One region of the Yersinia sp. SCPM-O-B-9106 (C-191) genome, then DNA from elsewhere that is predicted to be linked to it. Evidence: predicted binding sites of a transcription regulator. Region 1 holds the regulator's gene; each other region holds the start of a gene.

Region 1 (3,888 bases):
AGCCTGTGCCAACAACGTAACGTCCGGCTGACACCGCAACGTCTTGAAGTATTACGATTAATGGCACAGCAGCCCGGTGCAATCAGCGCTTATGACCTGTTAGATCTGCTGCGTATTTCTGAGCCGCAAGCAAAACCACCCACAGTTTATCGCGCTTTGGATTTCTTGTTGGAACAAGGGTTTATTCACCGCGTAGAATCAGCGAACAGCTATGTGTTGTGTCATCATTTTGAAGAACCAACTCATACTTCTGCGCTTTTCATCTGCGATCGCTGCAAGATTGTGACAGAACGCACCACAGTCGGCATCGAAGAAGCCTTGGCGCTGTTAGCAAAACAGTCGGGTTTTACCCTACGTCATAGTGTGGTTGAGGCTCATGGTTTATGTGCGGAATGTGGAGAAGTTGAAGCCTGTGAAAGTCATGAACATTGTGACCACGACCATTCTATTGTGACGAAAAAGAAATAACCTTCTGGTGATAAAATCAAACTGTCGCTAGAAAGGCGGCAGTTTCGAAGGGAACCCACTTATAAAAAATTTACCGCCTATATCCAATATAATGGATGCGGTTCATCATATATAGAATAGGTGGGAAATAATAAAATATAAGTAAGACACTTCCTTGTGTCCATATCGATATAAATACAGGAGTAGCAGAACATCCTCATTAAAAAAATCATCACTCTACGATGCAATAGAAATTAACACTCTACTAATAGAATGTGCCATTTAATAAAATGCATTCTGAAAAATGAGAGCCACGATAGATTTATATCAATATCAGTTTAAATCCATTTAACGCTGTTACCAGCGATATTTACTGTGGTCTTCCCAGGCTTTAACTTCTTTCTCGGCTTGCTCTTTCTGATAGCCGTATTTCTCCTGGATTTTACCCACCAACTGGTCACGCTTACCTTCAATGACGGTCAGGTCATCATCAGTCAGCTTGCCCCAATTCTCTTTAACTTTACCTTTAAACTGCTTCCAGTTACCGTCGACTTGATCTTTATTCATAATATCTCCGTTACCTTAAGATTCGTCAGTTTATTTAATTCAACACGGTAAGTATATTTACTCCCTAAAAACAAATTTAATTTAAATGAGTTATTCACAGTCATAATTTAAATTAAATATTGTTGCTTCGCTTACCGTATGAATAACTATAGCAAAGGATACTGACAATCAAAGTAAGATTAATATTAATCACTGTCACCATGGCAATAAACAGGAAATAAAAACTCGTAATTTTCAGTTAAAACAGCAATTAATAAGTTATTATCAGAATATTCTCAAACTAGATTGAGTTAAGTATTAGAGGAATTAAATGCTTTATATACCCTTCCATTGAAGGGTATATAAATAAACGTTAAAATCAGATCCAGTCGCCATTGCGGATGACACCAACAGCCAAACCTTCAATAGTGAAACTTTGCTCACGCAGATCGACAACAATCGGCTGAAACTCACTATTTTCTGGGAGAAGTTGTACGATATTACCTTGTTTTTTCAAACGTTTTACCGTCACTTCATCATCAATTCGCGCAACAACCACTTGCCCATTACGCACATCTTGAGTCTTATGTACCGCCAATAAGTCACCGTCCAGAATACCGATATCTCTCATCGACATCCCATTAACCCGCAGCAAAAAATCTGCACTCGGCTTAAACATGGAAGGATCAACTTTGTAATGCCCTTCGATATGTTGTTGGGCTAACAGCGGCTCACCTGCGGCAACCCGACCAATCAGTGGCAGGCCATCTTCTTCTTCCATCAATAAACGGATACCACGGGAAGCGCCGGAGACAATCTCAATAACGCCCTTACGGGCCAGTGCTTTTAAATGCTCTTCAGCGGCGTTAGGAGAGCGAAACCCCAGACGCTGCGCAATTTCGGCACGGGTCGGTGGCATACCTGTTTGCGCTAGGTGGTCGCGCACCAGGTCATAAACCTCTTGCTGTCTGGTAGTAAGTGCTTTCATTCCGCCCCCTGTTTGTTTATACAGTCTTGCTGTGAGTATATACAGGTAAGCAGGTATTGGGAACCAAAGAGTGAATAAAAACAGGGATTAATCACTGTTTACATCAACAGCATTGATTAACCAGCATGTTGCCAAAGCACAGTTATCCATATAAATAGCGCCAACAAGATGGCCAGAGACACGGCGGCAGAGCCCATATCTTTAGCCCGGCCTGATAGTTCGTGGAATTCACTGCCGATGCGGTCCACCACGGCTTCGATGGCACTATTAATGATTTCGATAATAATCACTAAAACAACACTGCCAATCAATAAAATCCGTGTGATTGCATCTACATCCAGCCAGAAGGCCAGTATGATAGCGAGTATGGCGGCCACCATTTCTTGCCGAAATGCGGCTTCATTTTTCCAAGCTGCGGTTAAGCCTTTAACAGAATAACCCGCTGCTTTATAGATTCGGATTAACCCTGTTGATTGGTTCGCCATATTTTATTGCCTTTATCTTAAGTTAATGATGATTTTTGCCGTTTTCTGTTGTCTCATCACCACAGATCTCAAAACCACTTTCTGGTATCCTTGCGACGAATTGCTAACAAGAGGCTTCATGTAGTTATGTCAGGTTGGCGTAAAATATATTATAAGTTGTTGAATTTACCACTTAAACTGTTGGTAAAAAGCAAGGTTATTCCGGCAGATCCTGTGACTGAGTTAGGGTTAGACCCGTCTCGTCCTATTCTGTACGTTTTACCTTACAATTCTAAGGCTGATTTGCTGACTTTGCGAGCGCAATGTCAGGCGCAGGATCTGCCCGACCCATTGATTCCATTGGAAATCGATGGCGTGAGCCTTCCCAGCCATGTCTTTATCGATAACGGCCCGCGGGTGTTTCGCTATTACGCCCCGAAACAGGAGTCGGTCAAGCTATTCCACGATTATCTGGATCTGCATCGCAATAATCCGGAGCTGGATATCCAAATGCTGCCGGTCTCGGTGATGTTTGGCCGCTCTCCGGGGCGTGAAGGCCATGGTACGCCACATCTGCGCGTGCTAAACGGCGTGCAGAAATTCTTTGCTGTATTGTGGCTGGGCCGCGATAGTTTTGTGCGCTTTTCGACCACGGTATCACTGCGTCGAATGGCCAGTGAGCATGGTACCGATAAAACCATCGCCCATAAATTGGCACGCGTAGCGCGAATGCATTTCTCGCGTCAGCGGTTAGCTGCGGTTGGCCCGAGCCTACCGGCCCGTCAGGATTTGTTCAAAAAACTGTTAACGTCCAAAGCAATTGAAAAAGCAGTCGCCGATGAAGCGCGAACCAAAAAAATCTCTCACGAGAAAGCGCAACAAAACGCCATTACGCTAATGGAAGAAATAGCCGCCGACTTCTCTTATGAAGCTGTGCGTCTGTCCGACCGAGTCTTGAGCTGGACGTGGAACCGTTTGTATCAGGGCATCAATGTCCACAATGCAGAGCGCGTGCGGCAATTGGCACAAGATGGCCATGAAATCGTCTATGTGCCTTGCCATCGCAGCCATATGGACTATCTGCTGCTCTCCTATGTGCTTTATCATCAAGGGCTGGTGCCGCCGCATATTGCTGCCGGTATTAACTTGAATTTCTGGCCAGCTGGCCCGATTTTCCGCCGTCTGGGCGCGTTCTTTATTCGCCGCACCTTTAAAGGCAATAAACTCTATTCAACTGTGTTTCGTGAATATCTGGGCGAATTATTCACCCGTGGTTATTCAGTGGAATACTTTGTTGAAGGTGGGCGCTCACGGACTGGCCGCCTGCTGGAGCCTAAAACCGGCACACTGTCGATGACAATACAGGCCATGTTGCGTGGCGGTTCGCGCCCAATCACCTTAGTGCCGATTTATATCGGCTACGAACATGTGATGGAAGTGGGG
Region 2 (3,888 bases), 730 kb from region 1:
GGCAAAAAGCACATCAATTGGCTTGAAAAATAGCAAAGGAGAATTCATCGGGGCACTTTGTCTAAATATGGATATCTCGCTGTTTTCCGCCGTCAGCGCCAGTTTATCTCAACTGATCCAAACGACACCGGCAGAGGTTCAGGAGTCTCTGGCATCACCTCGCCTTGAGATGCTGCGCACTCAACTGGAGCAATTCGCTGCCGCGCACAATACCACTCCACGCGCGCTAAACCCGGCACAGCGACGTGAAATTGTCCGTCAACTGGCGCAAGCGGGTTTGATGGATTTAAAGAATGCCCAGACCGTGGTTGCTAATAATCTGGGCGTCGCCCGCTCTACTGTTTATACCTATCTCCCTACTGAAGGAAGTTGAAGATGGCCCCATTAGTCATCAGTTATGACGATATTATCCAAGCACATCAGCGGATTGCAGGTTTTGCACTTAAAACCCCAGTATTGACTTCCTCCACCGCCAATGAGCAGACCGGTGCGCAGTTGTTTTTTAAATGCGAAAATTTCCAGCATATGGGGGCGTTTAAATTCCGTGGCGCTTATAACGCGTTAGTGAAATTATCGCCGGAACAGCAAGCAAAAGGGGTTATTGCTTTCTCGTCGGGGAATCATGCGCAGGCTATTGCTTTGTCTGCGCGTAAATTAGGTATTCGCGCGGTTATTGTCATGCCTAAAGATGCGCCAGCAGCTAAAATCGCGGCGACACGAGGTTATGGCGGCGAAGTGGTGCTATATGACCGCTATCTTGAAGACCGTGAAGCCATTAGCCGTAAACTGGCACAAGAGCAGGGGCTAAGCTTGATTCCACCTTATGACCATCCGGATGTGATGGCCGGGCAGGGGACGGCGGCAAAAGAATTATTTGAAGAAGTGGGCGAGCTGGATGTGCTGCTGGTGCCATTGGGCGGCGGCGGGTTGTTGTCCGGCTGTGCCACGGTGGCCAAAGCGCTCTATCCCAATTGCCAGGTATTTGGGGTGGAACCCGCCGCCGGTAATGATGGGCAGCAGAGTTTCCGCAGCGGAAAAATTGTTAAAATTGACACGCCAGTGACTATTGCGGACGGCGCGCAAACTCAGGCTTTGGGTCACTATACTTTCCCGGTTATTCAGGAGCGGGTTGATAATATTCTGACTGCCAGCGATGACCAATTGATCTCGACAATGAAGTTTTTCGCCAGCCGAATGAAGATTGTGGTTGAACCCACCGGCTGCTTAGGGGCGGCTGTCGCTTTTGGTGATGAGCTGGATTTACGTGGTAAACGAGTCGGGGTGATTATTTCGGGCGGCAATGTCGATTTAGCGCGTTTGGCCCACTTTATTGATAAGTCTTGATGATGTCCGAGCCTATCTTAATAAATTCAACATCGGGCCTGCCGCCAGCAGGCCATTATAGCCATGCTGTCTGCGCGGGCGGTATGGTCTATCTTTCTGGCCAACTGCCCGTCACGGCGCAGGGCGTGGCATTATCAAACCAACCTTTTGATATTCAGGTTATGCAGGTTTTTGCCAATATTGAGGGGATACTCGCGGACTGCCATTGCAGTGTAAATAGCTTGGTTCAGGTGCGAGTTTATCTGTGTGATATTGCCCTATGGCCACATTTCAATGCGCTTTATGCTGATTGGTTAGGGCCACACAAACCGGCTCGTTGCGTGGTGCCAGTGCCCATTTTACATCATGATTTGGCCTTGGAAATTGAAGCGGTTGCTCTGCTTCCAGGCTAGTTTTTCGCTATCACGAAATTTGCGTGGTCAGGATCTCGGTTAATCTTGAATTTCTCCGATTTAACTGTATTCTTATACAGTGGTTTTGGCGGGGGATAAACATGCGGAAAATTATTCATGTCGATATGGATTGCTTCTTCGCGGCTGTTGAAATGCGCGATGACCCCAGTTTGCGTGATATTCCTATTGCGATTGGCGGTAGTCAGGACAGGCGCGGTGTCATTAGCACCGCCAATTATCCTGCTCGACGTTATGGGGTTCGCAGCGCGATGCCGACCGCTATGGCGCTGAAACTCTGCCCACAACTGAAAGTGATCCCCGGTCGAATGGCGGCATATAAAGAAGCGTCGCTACATATCCGTGAGATTTTTGCGCGCTACACCCCTTTGATTGAGCCACTTTCATTGGATGAAGCCTATTTGGATGTCTCTGATTGTCTGGCATGCAGTGGTTCTGCCACATTAATTGCACAAGAAATCCGCCAGTCTATTGCTATGGAGCTTAATCTAACTGCATCTGCGGGCATTGCTCCCATCAAATTTTTAGCCAAGATCGCGTCTGATTTAAATAAACCCAATGGTCAGTATGTGATAACCCCAGATAAAATATTGCCTTTCTTGTCTGACTTGCCGCTGAGTAAAATTCCGGGTGTGGGCAAAGTGACCGCGAAACGTCTGCAAGAGCTGGGGCTGATAACCTGTAGTGATGTACAAAACTATCCACAGGCTGAATTATTAAAGCGCTTTGGTAAGTTTGGTCATGTGCTATGGGAGCGCAGCCACGGTATTGATGAGCGCGAAGTTTCTCCCGACCGTTTGCGCAAATCAGTTGGGGTCGAGCGGACACTGGCTGAGGATATTCATGATTGGGAAAGCTGTGAGTTATTGATTGAAAAGCTTTATATTGAGCTGGAAACCCGTCTTCGCAAGGTTAGGCCGGATCTGCATATCGCCCGACAAGGGGTAAAATTAAAATTTCATGATTTTCAGCAAACTACACAAGAGCATGTTTGGCCGGAGCTGAATAAAGCGGATTTATTGCAAGTAGCGCGGGCAGCATGGAATGAGCGGCGGGCGGAGCGGGGGGTGCGTTTGGTGGGGTTACATGTCACTTTGCTGGATCCGCAACTCGAGCGGCAATTACTGTTGAGTTGGGAATAACTCTGACGAATAAAAAACGGCGGGCCTAAGCGCCGCCGTTAATCATATAAAACAAAACCGGGTTTCTTATGCGCGCTCAGGAATCGCTTTCAGCAGCGCAGTCAGTAATTGCCAATATTGACCCACACTTTCGATATGAACTTGTTCATCCGGTGAATGTGGCCCTGTCATAGTTGGCCCAATCGACACCATATCCATCTCTGGGTAAGGTTTTTTAAATAAACCACATTCCAGACCGGCATGGATAACCATGATATTGGGTGTTTTGTTAAACAATTTTTGGTAAGTTTCCCGCACCAATGCCATCACCGGTGAGGTTGGGTCAGGTTGCCAGCCAGGGTAGCCGCCTTTTGGCGAGGTTTCTGCGCCAGCCAACTGACCAATCGCAGTCAACATTCCCACCACGTAATCTTTGCCGCTGTCGATCAGAGAACGGATTAGGCAGATGATTTCTACTTCATTCTCATTCATGGTAACCACACCCACATTCAGTGAGGTTTCAACCACACCTTTTACTGCATCACTCATACGAATGACACCGTTTGGCGTGGCATTCAATAAGGCGATCAGGCGCTGCTGGGTGTCTTTTGTCAGAGCCTTAGCATTATCAATAGATAGCGGCTCAAGCAATACAGTCAGATTTTTTTCAACTGCGGCCAGCTCATTTTTCAAGGTTGCCAGATACTCCTGGCTCAGGTTTTTCAGCTGATCGACTTTATCTGCGGCAATCGCCAAGGTCACAGAACCTTCACGTGGGATAGCATTACGCAGCGTGCCGCCATTCAAATCCAATATCCGCAGGTCTAAATCTTTGGCCTGGTCGAACAGGAATCGGGCCAGCAGTTTATTGGCATTACCTAGCCCTAAATGGATATCAGCGCCTGAATGACCGCCTTTCAAACCTTTAATGGTCAACTTCAACGTCTGGTAACCGGCAGGAACCGCTTCGCGCTTTAGTGCTAAAGTGGTAATAAAATCAATACCACCGGCGC
Region 3 (3,888 bases), 100 kb from region 1:
TTGTTCGTAAGGTTCTGCGCGTCGATGACAGTGAAGTAACACCTTCCCACACCTTTGAAGATGGTAAAGATTACGTTCCAACTAAAAAGTGGGTGAACTTTGGTAGCCACTTTGCAGCTATTGCTGCGGCTGGCCCCTTGGTTGGCCCTGTACTGGCAGCCCAATATGGTTATTTACCTGGCTTCCTGTGGTTATTGATTGGTTGTGTTATCGGTGGTGCCGTTCACGACACCGTTGTTCTGTTCGCTTCCATGAAACATCAGGGTAAATCTCTATCTGAAGTGGCTAAATCAGAACTCGGGCCAGTCGCGGGCTGGTGTACCGGTCTGGCTATGCTATTTATTATCACTATTACCATGGCCGGGTTATCAATGGTTGTGGTACATGCACTGGAACGTAACCCCTGGGGTACTTTTGCGGTGTTCATGACAATCCCTATCGCGATTTGTGTTGGCTTATGGGAGCGCATGACCGGCAGCATGAAAGGGGCTTCTTATGTCGGTATCGCCGCCATTATGGTGTGCGTGTTCGTCGGTCCTTACATTGAAGGCACCTGGCTTGGTGAATGGTTAATGCTGAAGGCGGATACCGTTAGTATCATTCTGCCAATGTATGCTTTCTTCGCAACGGCCTTGCCTGTCTGGATGTTGTTAACTCCTCGCGGTTATCTCTCCAGCTTTATGAAAATCGGTGTGTTCGGTGCACTGATTGTAGGGGTTGTGTTTATTAACCCTGAAATTCAATTCCCAGCAGTAACACAGTTTATCCATGGTGGTGGCCCCGTTCTGGCTGGCCCAGTCTGGCCGTTTATCTCGATTACTATTGCTTGTGGTGCTATCTCTGGTTTCCACGCCTTTATTGGTTCAGGCACTACACCAAAACAAATCGACAAATGGAGTGATATCTTACCTGTCGGTTTTGGTGCGATGTTGGCCGAATGTATGGTCGGGGTGATGGCCTTGATCGCTGCAACTTCTTTGCACCCTGCTGACTACTTCGCGATTAACTCTTCAGCCGAAGCCTGGAGTGTGCTCGGTATGGAAGTGGTTAACCTGCCAAAACTGAGCCAGGAAATTGGCTTAGATTTGTATGGCCGTACCGGTGGCGCTGTAACCCTAGCTGTGGGTATGACAGATATCTTCATTCGTGTGCCATGGTTTAGTAGTCTGGCCGCTTACTTCTTCCAGTTTGTTGTGATGTTTGAAGCTGTTTTCATCCTGACAGCAGTTGACTCAGGTACTCGTGTTGCTCGCTATTTGCTACAAGATTTCCTGGGCGATATCTGGGCTCCATTAAAACGCACTGATTGGTTACCGGGTACATTGGCGTGCAGCGTTATTGCTTGTGCGTTGTGGGGTTATCTCCTCAACTCTGGTGATATCAATTCGGTCTGGGCGTTGTTTGGTGTATCAAACCAGTTAATGGCTTCTGTTGGTTTAATCATTGGTGCCACTATCATCCTACGCTTGGCAACCAAGCGGGTTTATATGCTGACCTGTGTTATCCCACTGGCTTATCTGTTTGTTACCGTCAACTATGCTGGCTACTGGATGATCACCCATGTGTACTTCAACTCAGCAGCGAAAGGTTACAATCTGTTCAATGGCATCATCTCAATCATCATGATGACACTGGGCGTAATTATCTTGATATCAGCACTGAAAAAATGGCGTGAGCTGTGGATTCGCAGATCAGCCGAAATGGCTGGCAATAAGGCGGTTACTGCCAACGCTTGATATCACAAGTTAATAGCTTTAGTCCTAATGAACGGTCGGAATCTTCTGGCCGTTTATTTTTTGTTAAGCAAAAATGTCGACACATTGGGTATGCTAGTGGCTACTTTATTGATAACAGGAAAATGCCTGTGACCTTAAATGACGTCATTGCTATTGTTACTGATTTTGTTCGTGAACATGAAGCATGGGCAATACCTATCGTGTTTATCCTAGCTTTTGGTGAGTCGTTAGCCTTTCTTTCCTTACTGCTACCTGCAACGGTTATCTTGCTCGGATTAGGTGCATTAATCGGTGAAAGCGGGATTTCCTTCTGGCCGATTTGGGCTGCCGCTGTGGCGGGGGCTTTCTTTGGCGATTGGCTCTCCTATTGGATTGGTGATTATTACAAAGATCGCGTCGGTACCCTGTGGCCACTTTCCCGTAATCCCCAACTACTTGTCCGCGGGCACGCTTTTTTTGAGCGTTGGGGGTTCTTCGGTGCTTTTATTGGTCGTTTCTTTGGCCCATTACGCGCGGTTGTTCCTTTAGTTGCCGGAATTTGTGCTATGCCAAGGTTCTATTTCCAGTTAGCTAATATCACCTCTGCCATCATTTGGGCATTCGGTATTCTGGCTCCCGGTGCCTTTGGTATTCAGTGGCTTTCTCACTGGATTGATTAACTCTGTTTGAACCTAAAGTGGTATCCATATTTTGTGGTTGACAGTTTTAACGCATTTTTTTGTCGCAAAGTAAGTGGTTTTTTATCTGCTTGTTATTTATGCGTACAGCATCGCAAGATGGTATGTAACGGAAAAACACTCTGGACATCCATACAGTATCCCCTTACCTTGACTGACAATAGGTTAATGGGGAGATAACCGTGGATATCAGTTTATTTTATGGGCTGGGAGGCTGCCTAATTGGTGGGCTTATTGGTTGGCTGATTGCCAGTTTGTATCAGCAGCGCAATAAAGCACAGCAAGATATAGAGCGGCGGTTGCTGGAGCAGTCACTACAACAGTTTCAGCAAAATACCTTAGAATTACAGTCCCTTTTACAACGTAATGAACAGCAATTACGGCAAGGTGAATTAGAACAGCGTAATTTGCACAGCCAGTTAGCGGCAAATGCTGAAAAACTACAACAATTAGCTCATTGGCATAATGAATGTGAGCAGCTCAATCAAGAATTACGGGCTCAACGAGAGGTGAATAGCGCGCAAGAAGCTGAATTGCGAGAAGTCACTATCCGCTTGGAAGAAACACGGTTGAGCGCAGAAGAAAAGCAGCGTTTACTCCTAAATAGTGAGCAACGGCTAACCACACAGTTCGAAAATCTGGCAAATCGCATCTTTGAACAAACCGGTCGTCGTACGGACGAACAAAATAAGCACAGTCTGGATCGCTTACTATTACCTCTCCGAGAACAGCTAGATGGTTTTCGAAAGCAGGTTCAGGATAGCTTTGGGCAAGAGGCTCGGGAAAGGCATACTCTCACCCATGAAATCCGTAACTTACAACAACTCAATGCTCAAATGGCACGGGAAGCTCTAAATCTGACCAAGGCCCTTAAAGGGGATAATAAAACCCAGGGTAATTGGGGTGAAGTTGTTTTAGCTAAGGTGCTCGAAGCTTCAGGGTTACGTGAGGGGTATGAGTACCAAACCCAAGTTAGCGTAAAAATCGATGGTAATAGTCGTATGCAGCCGGATGTCATTGTGCGCTTACCACAGGGTAAAGATGTCGTTATCGATGCTAAAATGTCGTTAGTAGCTTATGAGCGCTATTTTAATAGTGAAGATGATATTGAGCGCGAAGCAGCATTAAATGAGCACTTATCATCATTGCGTGCCCATATCAGAATGTTGGGCCGTAAGGATTATCAGCAACTTCCTGGCTTACGTTCCCTCGACTATGTACTGATGTTTATTCCTGTTGAACCTGCATTTTTGGTCGCTATTGATCGCCAACCAGAATTGGTCAGCGAAGCATTACAGCACAATATTATGTTGGTTAGCCCAACAACACTGTTGGTGGCTTTACGAACTATTACTAACTTATGGCGCTACGAACACCAAAGCCAAAATGCACAACGTATTGCGGAGAGAGCAGCCAAACTCTATGACAAGTTACGCTTATTTGTTGATGATATGGAGTCTTTAGGGCAAAGCCTT
Region 4 (3,888 bases), 1.9 Mb from region 1:
ATTTAAGTTTGCTGGCTGTGGCGCGGTAAATACGCATTTTTAGTTAGTTGGTATTGAAAAGGGCTAATACCGGTTATTAGCCCACTTTTTCTTTTGGCACCAATATGCTGCTGACGGAGCTTGCCTGCGCCATATCAACGGGCTAAATGCTCAATAATCATATTTTCATCCAACTGATCTAATGTCCCTTGTGCCACATTTCTGCCGTCCGCCATCAGACAGAATCTATCCGCAACATGTTGAATAAACGGCAATCTATGCTCGACTAACAATACTGTCATGCCAAAGCTGCTGCTGAGTTGGTGCAATATATTACCGATTTCTTCACGTAATGGCGGCAATACACCACTGCCCGGCTCATCAAGGATAAGCAACTCCGGTTCGGTCACCAGTGCACGAGCAATAGCCAACTGCTGCTGCTGATTGCGGCTCAGTTCGCCACCCCGCAGACTGCGTTTGTCATATAGCTGGGGAAACAACTCAAAAACCCAGCCCGGAATATGGCGCGATGGATGGCGGCCAGCCAACACGGCTATCAACATATTCTCCTCGACACTCATTTGGGAAAATATCTGTTGCCCTTGAGGAACATAGCCGATACCCAGCGCGGTGCGCTCCTCGACAGGATGCTGTAGCAAATTCTGTGGTGGTTCATGGTTAGGCTGCCAGGTCATGGTGCCACTTTTAATTGGCAGATGGCCCATGATGCAATTAATTAACGTGGTTTTCCCTACGCCGTTGCGGCCAATTAGGCAGGTACATTGGCCGCGAGGAATCTCCAGATTGATATCCCAAAGGATATGATTCTGCCCATAGTATTGATTTACAGCGGTTAAACTCAGCATCAGTGCTTCTCCTTAGTCAGTCTCAGTTGTTCACAGGTATCCCGGTGTTCTGTAACGGCTAGTGAGGATTAACCAGCAAATCTGCATACTGGGTAGCGGCAGCACAGCATAAAAACCATCTTTTTGACGAGTGGTTGTGAGTATCTCTCTATCAAGATCAAGCAACTCTTGGGCCAAGTTGCGCTGAAGCGAGCTAAAATATGTATGTTAATGGGCTGTAAATAGTTTTGGCGCGCGAAGATATACTCAAATAGCCCAAACCGTGGGAGGGATCGGAGGGGAGTGGCATTTTTTTGCACTTAAGCAGTGCTATCAAGCATAACATGGTGCAAAAAATATAGTCACGCAGGTGATTGTTAAGTTTGTACACGTAGGATGCTGAAATTATAGAATTAGCAAATAGATTTATTAGCACTAATTGAAATATGCGGTGAAATAAATATGTAAAAAAAACACTAAAAAAGCCAGTTTGTCACAATTAAATCGCTAAGCTTTGCTTTTCGCCAACACGCGGCCCTTATGGGCTTGAATGAGTTATCCACCATTCCTGTGGATAACCTTGTGCATTAGCCATAGAAAACTGATGGCAAGCGAGAGCGGACGCGGCTTACGCTCATGTTGTCCGGATTCTCGGCTTTTTTGTAATTTATTTAAATTTCAATTAGTTAATTAAAATCAAGCACTCAAAAATATAGTTCATACATATGGATGAACTTTAATCAATTGACTATCAATAATGTATTTATGTGAACGGCTGGGGATAAAATACGTTTAGGGTGCAAATGTTAGCAACATGTCACTGTAACAATGCAAAGGATATCGCATTGAGAGCTATTTCGGCATTTTGCTGCTTGAAGCTGGTTTTATATCCAGTATCATAGCAGTGGAAAAAATCTATGGGGCTTTCATAATTAGCCTCCTGACAGTGTGTATTTCTCCGGCGGGTAGCAAATTCATGAGTAAATTATTCAAACTACATTCTGAGTTTAAGCCAGCGGGTGATCAGCCTGAGGCCATCCGTAAACTGGAGGAGGGGCTGGAAAATGGTCTGGCCCATCAGACGCTGTTGGGGGTGACGGGGTCGGGCAAAACCTTTACGGTTGCCAATGTTATTGCTGATTTGAATCGGCCCACTATGGTATTAGCGCCCAACAAAACCTTGGCGGCACAGCTTTATGGCGAGATGAAAGAGTTTTTCCCCGATAATGCGGTGGAATATTTCGTCTCCTACTATGACTATTATCAGCCCGAAGCCTATGTCCCAAGCTCTGATACCTTTATTGAGAAAGATGCCTCGGTAAACGAGCATATTGAGCAAATGCGGCTGTCAGCGACTAAAGCCCTGCTGGAGCGACGCGATGTGGTGGTGGTGGCCTCGGTCTCCGCCATTTATGGTTTGGGTGATCCCGACTTATACCTGAAAATGATGCTGCATCTAACCAAGGGCATGATAATTGATCAGCGCGCAATTTTACGGCGCTTGTCAGAATTGCAATATAGCCGCAATGACCAAGTGTTTCAGCGCGGCACTTTCCGGGTGCGTGGCGAGGTTATCGACATCTTCCCAGCGGAATCTGATGAGTGGGCGGTGCGGGTTGAATTATTTGATGAAGAAGTTGAGCGACTGTCCATTTTTGATCCGCTCACCGGCCAACTACAGCATGAAGTTCCCCGTTTTACTGTCTATCCTAAAACGCACTACGTTACCCCGAGGGAGCGTATTTTACAGGCGATGGAAGACATCAAAATTGAGCTAGCTGAGCGGCGTCAGGTGTTATTAGCCAACAATAAATTGGTTGAAGAACAGCGGATTACACAGCGAACTCAGTTTGATCTCGAAATGATGAATGAACTGGGCTACTGCTCCGGCATTGAAAACTATTCTCGCTATCTTTCTGGTCGTGGCCCAGGTGAAGCGCCGCCAACCCTCTTTGATTACCTCCCGGCGGATGGTTTGCTGATTGTGGATGAATCCCACGTTACCATCCCGCAAATCGGCGGCATGTACAAAGGTGACCGTTCGCGGAAAGAAACCTTGGTGGAATATGGCTTCCGGCTGCCATCGGCACTGGATAACCGCCCAATGCGCTTTGAAGAGTTTGAGGCGCTGGCGCCGCAAACCATTTATGTCTCTGCCACTCCCGGTAAATACGAACTGGAGAAATCCGGTGGAGATATTATTGAACAGGTGGTGCGCCCAACCGGCTTGCTCGATCCATTGATTGAAGTGCGCCCGGTGGCAACACAAGTGGATGATTTGCTGTCAGAGATCCGCATCCGCGCGGCGATTAATGAGCGGGTACTGGTGACCACGCTGACTAAGCGGATGGCCGAAGACTTAACGGAGTATCTGGTAGAACATGGTGCGCGGGTGCGTTACTTGCATTCGGATATTGACACCGTTGAGCGCGTAGAGATTATTCGCGATTTGCGTCTGGGCGAGTTTGATGTGCTGGTGGGGATCAACTTACTGCGAGAAGGGCTGGATATGCCGGAGGTTTCTCTTGTCGCTATCCTTGATGCTGATAAAGAGGGGTTCCTGCGCTCCGAGCGCTCCTTAATCCAGACCATTGGCCGTGCAGCACGTAACCTCAATGGTAAAGCAATTCTTTATGGTGACAGAATTACGGCCTCGATGGAGAAAGCCATTGGTGAAACGCAGCGCCGCCGGGCTAAGCAGCAAACTTACAATGAAGAGCGCGGCATTATTCCACAGGGGCTTAACAAGAAAGTCGGCGATATTTTGCAATTGGGCCAACCTTCACTGCGCGGTAAAGGGAAAGGGCGGGGCGGTAAAGTGGCTGACATCCATGATTACCAATCTCTGGCACCGAAAGCGCTTGACCAAAAAATCCGAGAGTTGGAAGCGAAAATGTACACACACGCGCAAAATCTGGAGTTCGAACAGGCGGCAGAATTACGCGATCAAGTACACCAGTTGCGCCAGCAATTCATCGCTATATCTTAATATCTTGCGGCATACCTCGATTCCTCGTAAGGTGTGCCGCTAAATTTAGGGTTAATAGATAAATAAACAGGGCAA

The links. The regulator LexA, encoded in region 1, represses DNA repair genes until DNA is damaged. The targets are predictions, from matches to a motif close to TNCTGTATGTACATACAGNA.
Positions count from the first base shown of each region.
Region 2: a site for LexA is predicted at 1,799-1,818, ahead of dinB (DNA polymerase IV). Genes of this name have one in related genera too.
Region 3: a site for LexA is predicted at 2,486-2,505, ahead of rmuC (DNA recombination protein RmuC). Genes of this name have one in related genera too.
Region 4: a site for LexA is predicted at 1,701-1,720, ahead of uvrB (excinuclease ABC subunit UvrB). Genes of this name have one in related genera too.

Region 1 covers NZ_CP110791.1:3,985,782-3,989,669, forward strand. Annotated here, with positions in the region: gene zur (zinc uptake transcriptional repressor Zur) at 1-468, shown strand, start outside; gene OP863_RS18020 (CsbD family protein) at 805-1,014, opposite strand; gene lexA (transcriptional repressor LexA) at 1,373-1,981, opposite strand; gene OP863_RS18030 (diacylglycerol kinase) at 2,098-2,466, opposite strand; gene plsB (glycerol-3-phosphate 1-O-acyltransferase PlsB) at 2,593-3,888, shown strand, end outside.
Region 2 covers NZ_CP110791.1:3,252,315-3,256,202, reverse strand. Annotated here, with positions in the region: gene OP863_RS14820 (helix-turn-helix transcriptional regulator) at 1-373, shown strand, start outside; gene OP863_RS14815 (threo-3-hydroxy-L-aspartate ammonia-lyase) at 376-1,344, shown strand; gene OP863_RS14810 (RidA family protein) at 1,344-1,736, shown strand; gene dinB (DNA polymerase IV) at 1,838-2,896, shown strand; gene pepD (beta-Ala-His dipeptidase) at 2,963-3,888, opposite strand, start outside.
Region 3 covers NZ_CP110791.1:4,090,080-4,093,967, reverse strand. Annotated here, with positions in the region: gene OP863_RS18460 (carbon starvation protein A) at 1-1,736, shown strand, start outside; gene OP863_RS18455 (DedA family protein) at 1,865-2,395, shown strand; gene rmuC (DNA recombination protein RmuC) at 2,596-3,888, shown strand, end outside.
Region 4 covers NZ_CP110791.1:1,491,282-1,495,169, forward strand. Annotated here, with positions in the region: gene bioD (dethiobiotin synthase) at 1-29, shown strand, start outside; gene OP863_RS06860 (ABC transporter ATP-binding protein) at 135-845, opposite strand; gene uvrB (excinuclease ABC subunit UvrB) at 1,801-3,813, shown strand.